Regions from separate parts of the Arthrobacter sp. AOP36-F1-5 genome, predicted to be linked through region 4. Evidence: riboswitches for the same ligand, from Rfam matches in the RefSeq annotation. Region 4 holds a riboswitch; each other region holds the start of a gene.
What was found. Region 4 has a riboswitch for S-adenosylmethionine ahead of AC3ZI9_RS03425 (hypothetical protein). Riboswitches for the same ligand answer to the same signal wherever they lie in the genome.
Positions count from the first base shown of each region.

Region 1: linked by a shared signal. The riboswitch ahead of AC3ZI9_RS14995 (OsmC family protein) and the one ahead of AC3ZI9_RS03425 (hypothetical protein) in region 4 are both predicted to bind S-adenosylmethionine.
Region 2: linked by a shared signal. The riboswitch ahead of AC3ZI9_RS11375 (bifunctional o-acetylhomoserine/o-acetylserine sulfhydrylase) and the one ahead of AC3ZI9_RS03425 (hypothetical protein) in region 4 are both predicted to bind S-adenosylmethionine.
Region 3: linked by a shared signal. The riboswitch ahead of AC3ZI9_RS00895 (MFS transporter) and the one ahead of AC3ZI9_RS03425 (hypothetical protein) in region 4 are both predicted to bind S-adenosylmethionine.

Region 1 covers NZ_CM176892.1:3,263,005-3,267,345, forward strand. The annotation lists gene AC3ZI9_RS14975 (hypothetical protein) at 1-146, opposite strand, end outside; gene AC3ZI9_RS14980 (hypothetical protein) at 188-394, opposite strand; gene AC3ZI9_RS14985 (SRPBCC family protein) at 460-912, shown strand; gene AC3ZI9_RS14990 (DUF6226 family protein) at 1,115-1,783, opposite strand; SAM riboswitch class IV at 1,936-2,051, shown strand; gene AC3ZI9_RS14995 (OsmC family protein) at 2,086-2,628, shown strand; gene AC3ZI9_RS15000 (DUF805 domain-containing protein) at 3,174-3,791, shown strand; partial or broken gene AC3ZI9_RS15005 (DUF805 domain-containing protein) at 4,024-4,275, shown strand.
Region 2 covers NZ_CM176892.1:2,470,082-2,474,422, reverse strand. The annotation lists gene AC3ZI9_RS11385 (GDSL-type esterase/lipase family protein) at 1-137, shown strand, start outside; gene AC3ZI9_RS11380 (VOC family protein) at 213-857, opposite strand; SAM riboswitch class IV at 1,066-1,182, shown strand; gene AC3ZI9_RS11375 (bifunctional o-acetylhomoserine/o-acetylserine sulfhydrylase) at 1,250-2,611, shown strand; gene metX (homoserine O-acetyltransferase MetX) at 2,629-3,804, shown strand; gene AC3ZI9_RS11365 (IS481 family transposase) at 3,931-4,341, shown strand, end outside.
Region 3 covers NZ_CM176892.1:179,344-183,684, forward strand. The annotation lists gene AC3ZI9_RS00885 (acyl-CoA dehydrogenase family protein) at 1-1,165, shown strand, start outside; gene AC3ZI9_RS00890 (LLM class flavin-dependent oxidoreductase) at 1,162-2,571, shown strand; SAM riboswitch class I at 2,587-2,676, shown strand; gene AC3ZI9_RS00895 (MFS transporter) at 2,686-4,035, shown strand; gene AC3ZI9_RS00900 (acyl-CoA dehydrogenase family protein) at 4,044-4,341, shown strand, end outside.
Region 4 covers NZ_CM176892.1:751,913-756,253, reverse strand. The annotation lists gene AC3ZI9_RS03435 (helix-turn-helix domain-containing protein) at 1-120, opposite strand, end outside; gene AC3ZI9_RS03430 (sodium:solute symporter family protein) at 287-1,819, shown strand; SAM riboswitch class IV at 1,977-2,087, shown strand; gene AC3ZI9_RS03425 (hypothetical protein) at 2,138-2,383, shown strand; gene AC3ZI9_RS03420 (VIT1/CCC1 transporter family protein) at 2,619-3,767, shown strand; gene AC3ZI9_RS03415 (SRPBCC family protein) at 3,794-4,341, opposite strand, start outside.

The sequences.
Region 1 (4,341 bases), 1.0 Mb from region 4:
TGCGCGACACCGACCACCAGCACCAGATAGGCGACCGCCCAGGCGGCCAAATAGGACGGGGAGGCGGCACTGATGGCGGAGAAGAGACCACCGAGCAGCATGCCGAGGCCACCGATGACGAGGAAGGGAGTCGCTGTTCTGTTCACGCCTACAGACTACGGATTCACCGTCTCCCGTGGAACAACCCTCAGGCCCGGTTCTTCAGGGTGTCTTGACGCCGAAACTCCCGCACCCATACGGAGAGCGTGAATCCGGAGCCTGCGACGATGAGCGCGCCGATCACGGGCAGCCACCAGGATTCCCCGAAGAGCCCGAAGACCAACAGCAGTAGACCCACGAGGATCATGGCGCAGTAGGCGGCAATCAGGAGGCGTTGCTGGGTGGAGAAGCGCATACGCGCACCGTACCGCGTATTCGCCGACCTTTCGAGAGGCGGGCAACACCTGAGAGACTCTGCCCATGAGCGTTTCCTTCCAGTGCACGACGTGGACCACCATCCCTCAGGAACACTTATTCGATCTGGCCCGGAACATCGACACCCATCAACAATCGCTGGCGAAGTCCCGGGAGGAGGCCATCGCCGGTGTCACTTCCGGCCTCATCTCACTCGGTGAGAACGTGACATGGCGGGCTTGGCACTTTGGCGTCCCCCTGAAGATGACCAGCCGCATCATGCAGATGGAAGCACCGCACTCCTTCATCGACGAACAGGTCAAGGGCCCGTTCCGCTGGTTTCGTCATATCCATGAGTTCAGCCAGGAGTCGGGGGGAACAACCATGGTTGACCGCGTCGATTTCGCCGCACCGTTCGGCCCTCTCGGTCGTTTGGCAGAGAAGCTCTTCCTGGCCCGTTATCTGCAGAAGCTCATCGAGGAGCGGAACCGCCATCTCAGCGCCGGGCCCGTGGACTAATTAGCGGCCCTGATTGCGCGGATGCTTCCGTGCAACGCGTTCATTTCCGCGCTTATGGTTGCCGGTGATTCGCGCCATGAGTGCCTGCGGTTCTTGTGTTTCGATGTCGGCCAGGAAGCACGTGGCCATCATCCCGCGCAGTGTTGACGCCCGCCGGCCCTGATGGAAGATCACGACGGAACCGCCACGGGCACACGGTTTGTCAGCCCCCTGCCGCACCAGCCGCGTCTCGCACCGCTTCCGGCCACGGCCGCCAGTGCCCATCGGAAGGGAGCATGGCTTCTGCCACCTCCATCCTTCCCTCGGGCACATCCTCGGCATGGATGCACCCGGCTTCTTCCCACCGGCCCGGCTCGGCCAGCCGATAATCGACAGATTGGTCGTCGTTGGGATTAATTCGTTCAAAATAGCCGCCTGAGACGACGGCTCGCACCACGGATTCAAGGTTTTCCAACAGCTCCTGGACATCGTCATCGCAGGCATCGCAACCGCATACCGGATAGTGGGCGTCGTAGAGGGCGCCAGCGTGCAGGAAGATCCCCGGGAACCCGGTGAAGACGAAGGTCAGCGGGGCCGCGAGCAGGTTGGACGGGACGACCCGGACCGCGTGGACGACGTCCTCCGAGGGGAACAGCAGATCGGAAGCAACCTCCGGGTCCCGTTCGGCGACGACGTCAAAGGCGTCCAACAGCCAGTCGAGCTGGGCATCAGCGACCTCATGCAAGGGAGCGAACCGGTGTCGATGGCCCACCGTGGAGTAGGCGCGCGAAGGCGGAGACATCCCTTCCCACCGATGGCCGTAGGCGATCGGGGCGCCCTGTCCATCGCGATGGATCTCCGGGGTGAACTCCGGGCGCCGGTATCCGCTCATGGCCCCACGATAACCGCTGGGATACCCCCTGGCGAGGGGAATCCTGCTGCGGGGATGGCGGGCTCTCCACCCGCGGATGACCCGGCGTATGTCTCCGGATGACGCGACGCGTTTGCCCGATCGGCGTTCCCGCCAGCAGAATCGAACCCAAGAATCAAGAGATCCAACCTGAGGCCCTGGCCGGTTGGACGGCAACCCCCTTCGCCATAGTGGGGTGCCCCAGGTGACGATTCGACGCCGTCCCGACCGGGAGGCGTAAGTATGGCGCAGCGCCACGCTCGCCATGACAGCGAAGGAACGCCATGACCCAGACCCTTGCAGAAACCAGCATTTCCAACCGCGCCGAACGCCTCGATTCCGCGGGATCCGCCTGGGCGGAACGGATCGGTCAGAACACTGCCAGCGCATCGCTGCAGTTCCGCGCGACGGCCGACCCGGTGGGCTCGGTCGGTTCGACCATCCGCGCCGGACGCCACGAATTCACCGTCGACGAACCGGCGGCATTGGCCGGGGACGACGTCGCCGCCAGCCCCGTCGAATACGCCCTCGGGGCGTTGATCTCCTGCCAGGTGGTGGTCTACCGCCTCTATGCTCACCAGCTGGGCATCACGATCGACTCGCTGGACATCTCGGCGGACGCCGACCTGGATGTGCGCGGCCTGTTCGGCATCGAGGACAAGGTCCGCCCGGGATTCGGTGATGTGCGGCTGACCGTGGACGTCTCGGGTCCGGCCACCGAGGAACGCTATGCCGAACTCCAGGCGGCCGTCGACGCCCACTGCCCGGTATTGGACGTCTTCACGAACCCGACCCCGGTGACCACGACCCTGCGGGTCAACTCCTAGAAGGCGGCCAGCAGCCGACTCCCAACAGGACCTCCGAACCGGCTGTACCTGCCGAATTGCACGGTGTTGTCCCTGGGGCTGCGGCTCCTGGTGTCCAGTCACGATCCATGAAGCAGCGATCTCTTGATGTTCATGAAGTGAGCTTCTGTCTAGTTCGACGGTCCAGTGACAACTGTCCGGCTCCCGGCACCGTGATGGCCAAGTTGAAACCGCTGAGCTGTCGTGGATCGGGGTCTTCCCCGAGGACCAGTGCGCCCAGGCCTGCCACTGCCGGCGGCGGGAGCCGTCAGCAGGGCAGTGGCGGTGGCCGGCAGCCTCCAGAGGTCCCCCTGAACCACAAGGTGTAGGCGGGCAATCCTCCGATGCCACCGAGCTAGAGGTAGCCGGTTGCCCCGGCGGCCTCGAGCTAGTCGGGGTGGCTCCGGGGGCCTACCCCACACCAAGGGCAGACACGACGCGACATGGGGAGTCCTCCCCATCGCATGTCAAGGCTCCATCTGGAAGACTACTCCCGATCACCCGAAATACTTTCGATGGAGGAAATTTTGAGCAGCAGCACCCCCAACCCCTATGGCAACCCCGGAGGGGTCACCATGCCCACCCATGGTGAGGCTCCCTTGGACCAGCCGCTCTACGGGGCCAGCTTCGGCCAGGCCATCAAGCGCTTCTTCAAGAAGTATGCGACCTTCTCGGGTCGGGCCAGCCGCAGCGAGTTCTGGTTCTTCGCGCTTTTCAACGCCATCGTCTACACCGTGTTCTACGGCTTGGCGATCGGATTCGGACTGGCCGGCTCCGACCCCGTCACCGGTGAAATGGGTGCCGGCGGGGCCATCCCCTCCTTGGTGATCGGGCTCTATGGGTTGGCCATCATCATCCCGTCCATCGCCCTGAGCGTCCGCCGCCTGCACGACGGCAACTTCAGCGGATTCCTGTACCTGCTGATCCTGGTGCCGATTCTCGGTGGGCTCGTGGTCCTCGTCCTCATGATCATGCCCTCCGTCCCCGAAGGTGCTCGTTTCGACGCCGATGGCGGCGCGGCAGCCTACGGGAACGCCTTTGGCACCTCTGCCGGGTACCCGGGAGCACCGGCTGCCGGCGGCGGTTTCGCGGGCCAGAACCCCCCACAGGGCTACCAGCAGCCCACCGACCCGACCCAGGGCTAGCCAAGCCCCGGCGATGTCCCGGCGGTCCGCCGCCGGGGCATCGGCCCCGCACGCCAGCGCACACCGCCTGGCCTCGACTCCCCCGGAGAACCCCTTGAGCGCTGGTTACCCCAACCCCTACGGCGGCCCCGCGGGATCCGTCGCCCCGTAAAGCAACCCCTCGGGGCGCACCGTCACCTTCGGGGAGGTCCCGGTGGAGCAGCCGCTCTACGGCGCGGATTTCTATCAATCCGTGAAGCGCTTCTTCGGCAAATATGCAACCTTCAGTGGTCGAGCGAGCCGGAGTGAGTACTGGTGGTTCTGCCTCTTCAACAGCATCGTCTATCTCGTCCTCTTCGCCGTGTTCATCGTTCTCGGGGTCGGTGGCATGGACCCGGTGACCGGCGAGATGGGGCTCGGCGCCGCCTTCCCGCTCCTGCTGCTCACTGTCTACTGGCTGGGGACCTTCGTCCCGAACATCGCGCTCTGCGTGCGTCGGCTGCATGATGGGAACTTCAGCGGGCTGTTGTACCTGCTCACCCTGATCCCTTTCTTCGGCGGGGCTGCTCCT
Region 2 (4,341 bases), 1.7 Mb from region 4:
GGGCCCCGGACGAGGCCGAGCTGCCGCTGCCGGACAACCTGCATCCGGATTCCGCAACGCATCAGCTGATCGGCGATCGCTTCGCCGATCGGGTCTTCGCCGCCGACGGACCCTTCGCGGCGGTGCCGCGGCACTGATCCGGGACGGCACAGAGCGAAAACGACGGCGGCCCGCGGGCCGCCGTCGTTCGGTGTTCCACCTCCGTGAGCGGATCAGAGGGTGATGGTCCCCGAGGGGGTCTCGAAGGTCACCGTCATGATTCCCGGGGTGCCATTGGGGGCCTCCCACTGGACTTCGACATCGCCCAACGGCGACTCCGAGGGGGTGCCCAGCCATTCGCGGACCCGTTCGACCGAACCGGCGATCGCGATCCCGGAGATATGCCCCTGCGGATCCAATGCCCGGGAGGGGTGCAGGTCCTCGGTGCCGGTATCCCAGCGCAGCATGTAGGGCACCTGCGGGTCGGCGATCAGGCCCTTGATGCCGATCTGCTGCCACGTCAGTTCTTGGCCGTCGGGGAACTTGCGGTTGCCCGGGACCGATGACCGGCCCAGACGTTCCTCGAACGGGGCCAGGTCGTCAACGGCGACGCACCAACCCATCCATCCGCCACCCATCTCCGATCGGGCCCGGACGGCCTGGCCGAACGGCGCCTTGTCCGAGGACGGGTGGTCCAGGACCTCCACGACCTCCAGGTACTGGGTGTTCTTCAACGGGAAAATGACGTTCCTGGTCCCGAAGCGGGGATGAATGCCTCCCTTGACGGACTCGATCCCCAGAGTCTTGCCGACACGGGCGGCCGTCGCGGCCAACCCGTCTGGTCCACATGCGTACGAAACGTGATCCAACCTCATCATGGCTTCATGATCGCACTTTGTGAGGTGCGTCTCGACTTAGGGTGCCCTAAATCACCATGGTTCGTATTTTCCTCGACCCGTTTCCCGGGCCTCCATCGCGGCCGTCAGGAGGGGGACCGGACGGGGGAGGGGGAGGAATGTTGCGCCCTGCGGTCATATTGACGCCGCGTTGTTGCGGCGGCCGCCCCGATCCACAACACTGGAGGCAGGTCATGAGTGCCAGCGCGAAACCCCGGTTTGCTGGCCGGCAACCCTCCACTCGCGGTGGGGTGCCCCGGGTGAAGACCTGGTTCGCCTCCACAAGGAGAACGGACAAGCGCGGGTCACCTCCCGGCGTTCCCTTCCGGGACCGCCGTGGAACAGGGGCCCCTGAGTCGTAGAAGGGGACAGAAATGTCTGCATCATGGTCTTTTGAAACCCGCCAGGTCCACGCCGGACAGGCACCGGATCCCACCACCGGGGCCCGGGCGCCGCCGATCTACCAGACGACGTCGTATGTCTTCCCCAGCGCCGAGAGTGCCGCAGCACGCTTCGCGCTGAAGGAACTCGAGCCGATCTACACCCGCATCGGCAACCCGACGCAGGAAGCCGTCGAAACCCGGATCGCCGACCTCGAAGGCGGGGTCGGGGCCCTGCTGCTGGCCTCGGGCCAGGCGGCGACCACGCTTTCGATCCTCAACCTCGCGGGAGCCGGGGACCATATCGTGGCCAGCCCGAGCCTCTACGGGGGAACGCAGAACCTGTTCAAGCACACGTTGAAGCGCCTCGGCATCGAGGTCACCTTCGTGGAGGATCCCGACCACCTGGATTCCTGGCGGGCCGCGGTGAAACCGAACACCAAGGCATTCTTCGGTGAGGTCATCTCCAATCCGCGCCAGGACGTCCTGGATATCGAGGGCGTCAGCACGGTGGCCCACGAAGCCGGGGTCCCGCTCATCGTGGACAACACCCTGGGCACCCCGTACCTGGTCCGCCCCATCGAATTCGGTGCCGACATCGTGGTGCACTCGGCCACGAAGTACCTGGGCGGGCACGGAACCTCCGTCGCCGGGGCCATCGTTGATTCGGGCAACTTCGACTTCGCGGCCGACCCGGAACGCTTCCCGGAATTCAATACCCCCGACGAGTCCTACAACGGGCTGGTCTTCGCCCGCGATCTGGGGGTCGACGGCGCCCTGGGGGCGAACCTGGCGTTCATCCTCAAGGCGCGCGTCCAGTTGTTGCGCGATCTGGGTTCGGCGGTCTCCCCGTTCAACGCCTTCCTGATCGCCCAGGGCCTGGAAACCCTGAGCCTGCGCATGGAACGCCATGTGGCCAACGCGCAGAAGGTCGCCGAATGGCTCGAGGCCCACGCCCAGGTCGACTCCGTCGCCTTCGCCGGCCTGCCCTCCAGCCCCTGGTACGAACTCGGCCGCAAATACGCCCCGCGGGGCGTCGGCGCGGTCCTGGCCTTCGAGATCTCCGGCGGCGAACCGGCCGGCCGGGCCTTCGTCGACGGCCTCGAACTGCACTCCAACGTCGCCAACATCGGCGATGTGCGCTCGCTGGTGATCCACCCGGCCTCCACCACGCACTCCCAGCTCTCCGACGCCGAACGCGCCGCGGCCGGGGTGGGAGCCGGACTGGTGCGCCTGTCGGTGGGCATCGAGCACATCGACGACATCATCGCCGACCTCGAGGTCGGTTTCGCCGCCGCGGCCGCCGCCGGGGACGAAGCCGCAGAGGCCGCCCCGGAAGTCCAGGCCGTCCGGTGAGCCAGGGCGTCGGCGACGTGAGGGAACGACGTCAGGCCCCCGGGGCGCCGTTGATCCGTGACGGCATCCTCAAATGCGTGCCCATCGGCGGCTACCGCTTCGAGACCGGCGGCTGGCTGCCCGAGGTGATGATCGGCTACGAGACCTGGGGGACCCTGGACGCCCGGGCCTCCAATGCGGTGCTGTTGCTGCACGCCCTGACGGGGGATACCCATGTCTCCCGGGGGCACAGCCAGGAAGAAGGCTGGTGGGAAGGACTCGTGGGTCCGGGAAAGACGATCGATACCGACAGGTTCTTCGTCGTGGCCCCGAACATGGTCGGCGGCTGCTATGGCTCCAGCGGGCCCTCCAGCCTCGACCCCGACGGGCAGGCCTGGGGCTCCCGGTTCCCGTTCACCACGGTGCGGGATTCGGTGCGCACCGAGGCCCGGTTGGCCGACTACCTGGGCATTTCACGCTGGCACTCCGTCCTGGGCGGTTCCCTCGGTGGAGCGCGAGCGTTGGAATGGGCGGTGGAATACCCCGAACGCGTGGCCCGGTGCGCCGTCATTGCGGCCACCGCGGTCGCCTCCGCCGAACAGATCGCCTTCGGGCAGATCCAGACGCAGGCCATCCGGCTGGATCCGGACTTCTCCGGTGGCGACTTCTACGGAGCGGCGCCCTCGGCCGGCGCCCTCGACGCCGTCGGCACCGTGGCCCGGGGCAGTGGCACCGGCCCCCTCGCGGGGCTGGGGATCGCCCGCCGGCTGGCCCACATCACCTACCGTTCCGAGCCGGAACTGGAGATCCGTTTCGGGCACGAGGGCCAGGCCGAGGAGGACCCCTTCGGCAGCCCCGGCTTCGACCGGGGCCGGTACCAGGTCGAAAGCTATCTGGACCACCAGGCCGGCAAGCTGGTGACCCGCTTCGACGCGAACTCCTACATCGTGCTCACCGAGGCACTGGTGGGGCATGACGTCGGACGGGGACGGGGCGGGGTCGAGGCCGCCCTGGCCCGGACCGGCGGGGTGGAATTCCTCATCGCCGCCGTCGACAGCGACCGGCTCTACGGCCCGCAGCAGTCCGAGCGCCTGGCCGCTGCCCTGCCGGAGACACCGCAGGTCCAGTACATCCATTCACCGATCGGCCACGATGGCTTCCTGACCGACATCGAACAGTTGAACCAGGTCCTTCGTTCGGGGTTCTACGCCTGAGGGCCCCGCCCCGGGAACCTAGTTGTACTCGGCCGGGAGGTTGGTGACGGTCCCGGGCTCTTGACGTAGCGAAGACCTCCGGGTGCGGTGGGTGATGTCTAAGTCGCCAACCGTCCGGAGGTCTTCATGTCCCACCGTAATGCCCGGCTGAACTTGCGTGGCCGGCAATTGCTCGTAGAGCGGGTCTGTGTCCAGGGGTGGGCAGTCGCGCATGCTGCGCGAGCCCAGGGTGTGTCTCGTCAGTGCGCGCACCGATGGATCAATCGGTTCCGTAGTGAGGGTTCTGCGGGCCTTCTCGATCGGTCCTCGCGCCCGCACCACAGTCCACGCCAGACCTCGGTCGAGGTTGAGGAAAGAATCGTGGCGCTGCGCCACGAGCAACGACACGGCCAGGACTGGATCGGCGCTGACCTCAACATCCCAGCTCGCACAGTCTCGCGGGTGCTGCGCCGCCACGCGGTCCCCTATCTACGCGAGTGTGACCCGTTGACCGGTGAGGTGATCCGGGCCTCGAAGACCACAGCGGTGCGCTACGAA
Region 3 (4,341 bases), 570 kb from region 4:
CAGACCCGTGTTCGCCAGCATCGCCGATGGCGCCGCCGACCGAGATGCCCGGCGGATCCTGCCCTTCGAACAGGTCGGCTGGCTCAACCAGGCCCGCTTCGGTGCCCTGCGGGTCCCCCGGGAGGTCGGCGGCTTCGGCGCCTCGCTGGTTGATTCCTTCCGCTTGCTCATCGAGCTGGGGGAGGCCGACTCGCAGATCGCCCAATTGCTGCGGGCCCATATCGGCTTCGTCGAATCGGTGCTGCTGCTCCACGACGAGGCGGTCAAGGCGCGCTGGTTCGCCCGCTTCGTCGCCGGGCAGATCGTCGGCAACGCCTACACCGAGCGCGGCGGCAACGACCTGGGCCACCTGAACACCGCCGTCGAACAGTCCGAGGCCGGCTGGCTGCTCACGGGGCAGAAGTACTACTGCACCGGGACGCTCTTCGCCGACTGGGTGGCGGTCACCGCCATGGCGCCGGCGGTTGAAGGGCGCCACGTCGCGGTGGTGTCCACCCAGCATTCGGGGGTGGTCATCCACGACGATTGGGACGGGTTCGGCCAACAACTCACCGGCACCGGGACCACCGGATTCACCCGGGTTCCCGTGGATACGCTCCTGGACCCCGAGGTGCTGGACGTCCACCCGGAATCGGCCATCTTCCAGTTGGTGCTGCTCGCCGTCCAGGCCGGTATCGCCCGGGCGGTCCTCGCCGACGCCCGCGCCCACACCCAACTGCGTGAACGAGCCTTCACCACCGGAACCGGCGTCCCCTCCCGGCATGAACCCCAGGTCCTGCAGGTCATCGGAGAGATCTCGGCGACCGCCTGTGCCGTGGACGCGATCCTGTTGGCCGCCATCGCCGAACTCGAATCGGTGATCGGCCAACCGGGGCTGAGCCCCGCGGAGCAGTACGCGGTCAGCGAGCTGGCCGCCAACCGGGCCCAGACGAGCATCCAACCACTCGTGCTCGAGGCGACCAGCAAGCTCTTCGACGGCCTCGGCGCCTCGGCGACCTCCACCGCCTGCAACCTGGACCGCCACTGGCGCAACGCGCGCACCATAGCCACCCACAACCCCGCCATGTACAAGTCCCGCATCGTCGGCGACTACGAGGTCAACGCCGCGACGCCGCGCAAACTCGGCGCCGTCGGCGACCTCAAGACCCCTGAAGGAGAAAAATGAGCACCACACCAGCACGCCGCCGGATCCGCCTGAACGCCTTCGACATGAACTGCGTGGTCCACCAATCGCCGGGGCTGTGGCGTCATCCGCAGGACCAGGCGTGGCGCTATAAGGAACTGGGCTACTGGACCGAGCTGGCCAAGACGCTGGAGAAGGGGCTGTTCGACGGGATCTTCATCGCGGACGTCTTGGGCACCTACGACGTCTACGGATCCACCAACTCCACCCCGCTCTCCGCCGGCGCCCAGGTCCCGGTCAACGACCCGTTCCTGCTGGTCTCCGCGATGGCTTCCGTCACCGAGAACCTGGGCTTCGGGGTCACCGCCGGAACCGCCTACGAACACCCCTACCCGTTCGCCCGCCGACTGGCGACCCTGGACCACCTGACCAACGGCCGCCTCGGCTGGAACGTGGTGACCGGATACCTGCCCTCGGCAGCCAGGAACATGGGCCAGGAAGACCAGATGGAACACGACGAACGCTACGACCACGCCGATGAGTACCTCGAAGTGGTCTATAAGCTGCTCGAGGGTTCCTGGGAGGACGACGCCGTTCTCCGCGACCGGGAATCGGGGGTCTACACCGACCCGTCGAAGGTCCACGAGATCGGCCACGAGGGCAAGTACTTCAAGGTCCCGGGCATTGCCATCACCGAACCCTCGGTGCAGCGCACCCCGGTCATCTACCAGGCCGGTGCCTCCCCGCGCGGCCTGGAATTCGCGGGGGCGAACGCCGAATCCGTCTTCGTGAATAGTCCGACCAAAGAAATCCTCACCGACACCGTGCGGAGGATCCGGGACAATGTCGAGGCCGCCGGCCGCGACCGCTACGACGTGAAGATCTACACGATGCAGACGATCATCACCGCTGCCACAGACGAGGAGGCGCAGAACAAATACGCCGACTATGCCTCCTACGCCGACATCAACGGGTCGCTGGCCCTGCTCTCGGGCTGGACCGGAATCGACATGTCACAGTACGACCTTGACGACGTGATCGGTGAGGACGTGAAGTCCAATGCCATCCAGTCCTCGGTGGAGACGTTCAAGAAGGCCTCCGGGGATGACGGCAAACCGTGGACCATCCGCCAGTTGGCCGAATGGATCGGCGTCGGCGGTTTCGGCCCGGTCACCGTCGGTGACGGGGCCCAGGTCGCCGCGAAGCTCGTTGAGTGGGTCCAGGACACCGACGTGGACGGCTTCAATATTGCCTACGCCATCACCCCGGGCACCTTCGAGGATGTCGTCGAATTCGTCATCCCCGAACTGCAGGCCCTGGGTGCCTACCCCACCGAATACGCGCCGGGGACCCTGCGCCAGAAGCTCTTCGGCGCCGGGGACCGGGTCAAGGACAGCCACCGGGCCGCCGACTACCGGCTCGCGGTAGCACAACTGGCCACCAGCTAGCAGCACCTACGAGAACCACCATCCAGAGCGGACGAGAGACCTGGCTCGTTGACTCCGCAGCAACCACCCGTTTCGGGCAGGTGCTTCCGCCGGGACCGATGGAAAGGAACCACCATGACCACCACCACGCCCACCCCGCCAACCCGCAGGATGCGTTCACGCGTCGCCGTCGCCAGCTTCATCGGCACCACGATCGAGGGCTACGACTTCGTGCTCTACGGGCTCGCCGCGGCGACTGTCTTCGGCCCGCTGTTCTTCGCACCGGCCGACCCGTTGGTCGGGACCATGGCGGCCTTCGCCACCTATGCCGTCGGGTTCATCGCCCGCCCCATTGGTGGGCTTCTTGGAGGGCACTACGGGGATCGGATCGGACGCAAGACCGTGCTGGTTGCCTCCCTGCTGCTGACCGGTATCGCCACCACGGCGATCGGTTTGCTGCCCACCCACGACACTGCCGGATGGATTGCCCCGGCGCTACTGCTGATCCTGCGCGTGGCCCAGGGCATCGGCTACGGTGCCGAATGGGCGGGAGCCGCCCTGATGACCGTCGAACACGCCGCCCCCGGACGCCGCGGACTGACCAGCAGCGCCACCCAAATCGGCCCGAGCGCGGGCATGCTGTTGGCCACGGCGGTGCTGTTGGGACTGGAATCAGCCCTGCCGGATGCCGCCTATCTGGCCTGGGGATGGCGGCTGCCGTTCCTGGCGAGCATCCTGCTGGTCGTCGTCGGTCTGGTGGTGCGGCTGAGGATCGAGGACAGCGCCTCCTTCAAACAGGTGGTTCAAACGCAGCAGGTCTCCCGCCGCCCGGTGCTGGAATCGCTGCGCACCCATCCCCGCCAAGTCGCCCTGACCACCGGGCTGCGCATCGCCCAGAACGCGTTCTACTACGTCTACACGGTCTTCATCCTGACCTACCTGGCCCAGGGCGGAATCAGCCGCGAAACCGGGTTGCAGGCCATTCTCATCGCCTCCGCCCTCGGACTGGTCACCGTCCCGTTCTGGGGCTGGGTATCGGACAGGATCGGGCGCCGGCGCACCTACCTCTTCGGCGGGATATTCAGCATCCTGGTTGCCCTGATCGCCTTCCCGCTGCTCGATACCGGCAGCTTCGTGCTGATCGTGCTGACCGTCGTGCTGGGCATGAACATCGGCCACGACGCGATGTATGGGCCGCAGGCGGCGTTCTTCTCCGAGCTCTTCGACACCCGGGTCCGCTTTTCCGGGGTGTCCATCGGCTATCAGATCGGTTCAGTCCTGGGCGGTGGCCTGGCCCCGCTGGTGGCCACCGCGCTGCTGGCCGCCGGCGGCGGCAGCCCGATCTGGGTCATCGCCTACTTCGTTGCGGTCGGCGCGCTCACCGTCGTCACCACCCTGCTTTCCCCCGAAACCAGTGCGCGGGATCTGGACGCACGCCAAGACGCCTGCCCCGTCTCCGAGCCCGAACATACCCTCGTCAGTTAGGAACGACCATGAGTGAAACCACCACCACCCCACCGGCCTTCGACACCCCCGTACCGGAGGGCTCCGAAGCCCGCTATCTTGCCCTGGCCGCACGCTTCCGCCCCGTCTTCGACGCCATCGCCGTCGACGCCGTCGCCCGCGAACAGGACCATGTGCTTCCCTTCGAACAAGTCGGGTGCCTCCAGGAGGCCGGTTTCACCACCTTGCGGGTGCCGGCCGAATACGGCGGGGACCCGGTGAACCATGAACACCTGTTCCGGCTGCTGGTGGAATTGGCTGCCGCCGATTCCAACGTGGCCCATCTGC
Region 4 (4,341 bases):
GGTCAGCCCGGTCGATTCAGCCACCTGTTCAATCGTCATACGCTGGGCATGACGCGCCGCCCGGATCTTCGAACCGATGGCAATCGGGGCGTTGCTGGGCTCGACGGGCAAGGCCTTCATGGGCGGTGTACTCCGGGTCTTCACAATGGATGTAGGTGCTGCATTACGTCACACAGCATAGGCCAATTGACCTGTTAGCCAGATCACTTTAGCTTAGTAGGCAACAGATGTTTACCTGTAAACATCATTTTTTGATCATCCTCCCTTTTCCGACCAGAGGTTCCCCATGGACATCATCAATATCGCGATCGTCATCGCGTACCTGATCGCGATGCTCGCGTTCGGCTGGTGGGGCAAGTCCCGCACCAAGAACAGCAGCGACTACCTGGTCGCGGGGCGCCGACTCGGCCCCTTCTTCTACACCGGAACCATGGCCGCCGTCGTACTCGGGGGCGCCTCCACCGTCGGCGGCGTCGGCCTGGGCTACGAATTCGGCCTCTCCGGCGCCTGGCTGGTCATCGCCATCGGCATCGGGGTGCTGCTGCTGAGCATGTTCTTCGCCCCGCGGCTGCAACGACTGAAGATCTTCACCGTCTCCCAGATGCTCACCCTGCGCTACGGCTCCAAACACGCCACCAACGCCTCGGCGGTGGTCATGCTGGCCTACACGCTGATGCTCTGTGCCACCTCCACCGGGGCCTACGCCACGATCTTCGTCGTGCTCTTCGACTGGGACCGCTGGCTCGCCATCGCCGTCGGCGGGGCGATCGTGCTCGTGTACTCCACCATCGGCGGCATGTGGTCCATCACCCTGGCCGACCAGGTCCAGTTCGTCATCAAGACCGTCGGTGTCTTCGCCCTGATGCTGCCCTTCGCCCTCTCGGCGGCCGGCGGCTTCGAGGGAATCTCCGCCGGCATCCCCGAACGGGCCCGCGATGAATTCTTCAGTTGGGGCGGCCTGGGCGCCGAGACGATCATCACCTACTTCGTGGTCTACACCCTGGGCCTGTTGATCGGCCAGGACATCTGGCAGCGGGTGTTCACCGCCCGCACCCCCAAGGTGGCCCGCTGGGGCGGAGCCACCGCCGGCATCTACTGCGTGATCTACGGCATCGCCGGGGCGATCATCGGCATGTCCGCCCGGGTCGCCCTGCCCGGCATCGACATCGAGGCCCTGGGCAAGGACGTCGTCTACGCGGAGGTCGCCATGACCCTGCTTCCGGTGGCCGTCGGCGGGATCGTCCTGGCCGCCGCCGTGGCGGCCATGATGTCCACCGCCTCCGGCGCACTCATCGCCGCGGCCACCGTGGCCCGCAACGACGTCACCCCCTTCGTCGCCAGCTGGTTCGGCAAGGAGATCGAGGTCAACACCGGGCGCAACCCCGAGCACGACGTCGCCGCCAACCGGTACTGGGTCCTGGGCCTCGGGGCCGTGGCGATCATCCTGGCGATCCTCGTCAACGACGTCGTCGCCGCCCTGACCATCGCCTACGACATCCTGGTCGGCGGGCTGCTGGTCGCGATCCTGGGCGGGCTGCTCTGGAAGCGCGGGAACGGCATCGGCGCCGCCCTGTCCATGGCGGCAGGGACCCTGGTCACCCTGACGACCATGATCACCCTGGAGGCACTGTCCACCGAGAAGTTCTCCGGGGTCTACGCCAATGAGCCCATCTACTACGGTCTGGGCGCCTCGTTGGTGGTCTATGTCCTGTTCAGCCTGCTCTCCCCGCCGACCCGCCCGGAAGTGGCCCGGCACTGGTCGGATCGGGTCGCCGGACGGGTCGACATGGAGGGCGTTTCCGCCGATCAGCAAGCCTGAACCCGCCCCGGCGTCGTCCTCGTTCCCCCCGGGTGACAGTGCTCCCGGGGGAGCAGATGTCGAACACGAATCTAGCCGCACCAACGCTGGGATGCAGCGGGAATGACGTGGAACACAGCTTGGGTTGCCCCGGCAATCACGTTAGGCTGGCAAAAAGCTTCATGAGACGCGGGCAACAGCTCCGACTACCCGCGCACCAACCCCAGGTTCGTGGGTGGTTCGGATGAAGAAGCGGCCCGCACGACAACGTGTTGGGTAAGAACGCACGAGAGGAAATCCGTGGCGCAAAGCGTCTCCGTCCTTCCAATTTTCGATTCGATGCTAGGCACCGTCTGCCTCAACGTGGACGGTCACTGGGAGCGCTTCATCGCGCCCCACCCCAAGGATCTCGACCATGCGCTGGCCAACACGGCCGGCCGACCGGTCTGGGAATCCGACTCCTGCGCACTGACCGTGCGTATTCCCCGGGCACACCGCCCCGACGGGGAAGCACAGGTGTTCTTCCTTGAACGCCTGCCCGTCCGCGACCGCGCCGAGGCTCCCTCGGGTATGCTGGTCGGCTGAAGGGGAGTAGTTCCACACCCCACCCGCGCTGGATCGTTGATCCGGCACGGGTGGACGAGGACCTGTCGACATACCGACCGCCCTCCCGGCGGTCCGGCATTCCACCCGGCACCACGCCGGGCGAACGAGACCTTCGGCCCGCCACTGGCGGTCCGAGGCTCGTGGCCACCCACCGACCTTTGACCGGCAGTCCCGCACCACCGCGGGGACATACGAACCGATTGAAGGACGCCCAATGACACCGGATGCCCCCTCCCCCGACGCCGATCCGCCAGCCGCGGAGGCCTCGCGTAGGGAGCCCACGCCCGCCGAGATCCGGCGCTGGCGCAAATACCTGGCCGACGAACGCGTCGAAGGTTCCATCTACCTCACCCTGGCCAAACGCCGTGAGGGCGAGGAACGCCAGATCCTGTTGGGTCTGGCCCGGGCGGAAGCCCGCCACCAGGAGCATTGGTCCAATCTTCTGGGCGAGCATGCCCGGAAGACCGCACGCCCCTCGCTCAGCCGCGTCATGCTGCGGTTCATGGCCCGCAACTTCGGCTCGGTCTTCGTCCTGGCCTTGGCCCAACGGGCCGAGGGCGCCTCCCCCTACGACAGCGACGCCGACGCCACCGCTCAGATGGCCGCCGATGAGCTGGTGCATGAGGAAGTCGTACGCGGGCTGGCGATCCGCGGCCGCAACCGGCTCTCCGGCAACTTCCGGGCCGCCGTCTTCGGGGCCAACGACGGGCTGGTCTCCAACCTGGCCCTAGTGATGGGCATCGGCGCCGCCGGGGTGTCCAGCGCGCTGGTCCTCTTTGCCGGGGTCGCCGGCCTGCTCGCCGGCGCCCTGTCCATGGCCGCCGGGGAATACGTCTCCGTCCGCTCGCAGCGCGAACTGCTCACCGCCTCCCAACCGACCCAGATCACGCTCATCGCCGCCCCGGACCTGGACCTGCAGGCCAACGAACTGGTCCTGGTCTACCGGGCCCGCGGCATGAGCCGGGAGGCCGCCGAGCACCGGGCCGCCGAACGGCTGGGGACCTTCAGCTGCGACTGCGACCCCTCATTGTCCCTGCAACCCGAGGTGCCCGAAACCGAAACCGGCGGCGACGAACACGAGGCCCTGGGCTCCGCCTTCGGCGCCGCCGCCTCCAGCTTCTGCTTCTTCTCCTCGGGGGCCTTGGTCCCGATCCTGCCCTACCTCTTCGGTATGGGCGGGCTGCCAGCCCTGCTGGTGGCCCTGCTCCTGGTCGGGGTCGCGTTGATGCTGACCGGGGGCATCGTCGGACTGCTCTCCGGCGCCTCCCCGGCCAAACGCGGGTTCCGGCAGCTGGCCATCGGCCTCGGTGCCGCCGGGGTCACCTACGTTCTCGGCCTGCTCTTCGGCGGGAACATCGGCTAGGACCCGCAGAACCCGGCCCCTTCCGTTCAGCTGGCGCGGCGCATCCGGCGGGCTGCGGCCACGGGGCGGCGGTCCCCCGCCGGGGGCGGGGTCGGCTCCTGCGTGTCCGGCTCGCCGGCCGGTTCGGTGCCCTGCCCGGGGGCCGGAGCATCCCGCCGTCCGGCCTTGGCTGCGGCGATCATCTCGCGTGCGGGCCGGCGTGGGGTCGTCGTCAACGGCCGGGGGGTCGCCCCGATCGGCGGCAACGGCTCCACGGGCACCTGCGGGGCGTTCTTCCGGGTCTTCGCCGCCTCGGCCTCCTCGGCCCGCGCGGCCTTCGTCCGGCGTTCGTGTTCCTGCCGGGCCGCCCTCTCCTCCTTGACCCGTTCGGCGGCGGCGGTCCGTTCCGCCTGGGCCCGCTCGAGCTCCGCCGCCTTCTGCGCCTTGGCCTGCTCCTCGCGGGCGGCCTCTGCCGCCTTCTCGGCCTCGACCCGCTCCTGTTCCGCGACCTTCTCGGCCTGGGCGCGTTCGGCCAGGGCGGCCTGCTCGGTCTTTTCCGTTTCCTTCAGTTCACGGGCGCGGCGGGCCTCGGCGG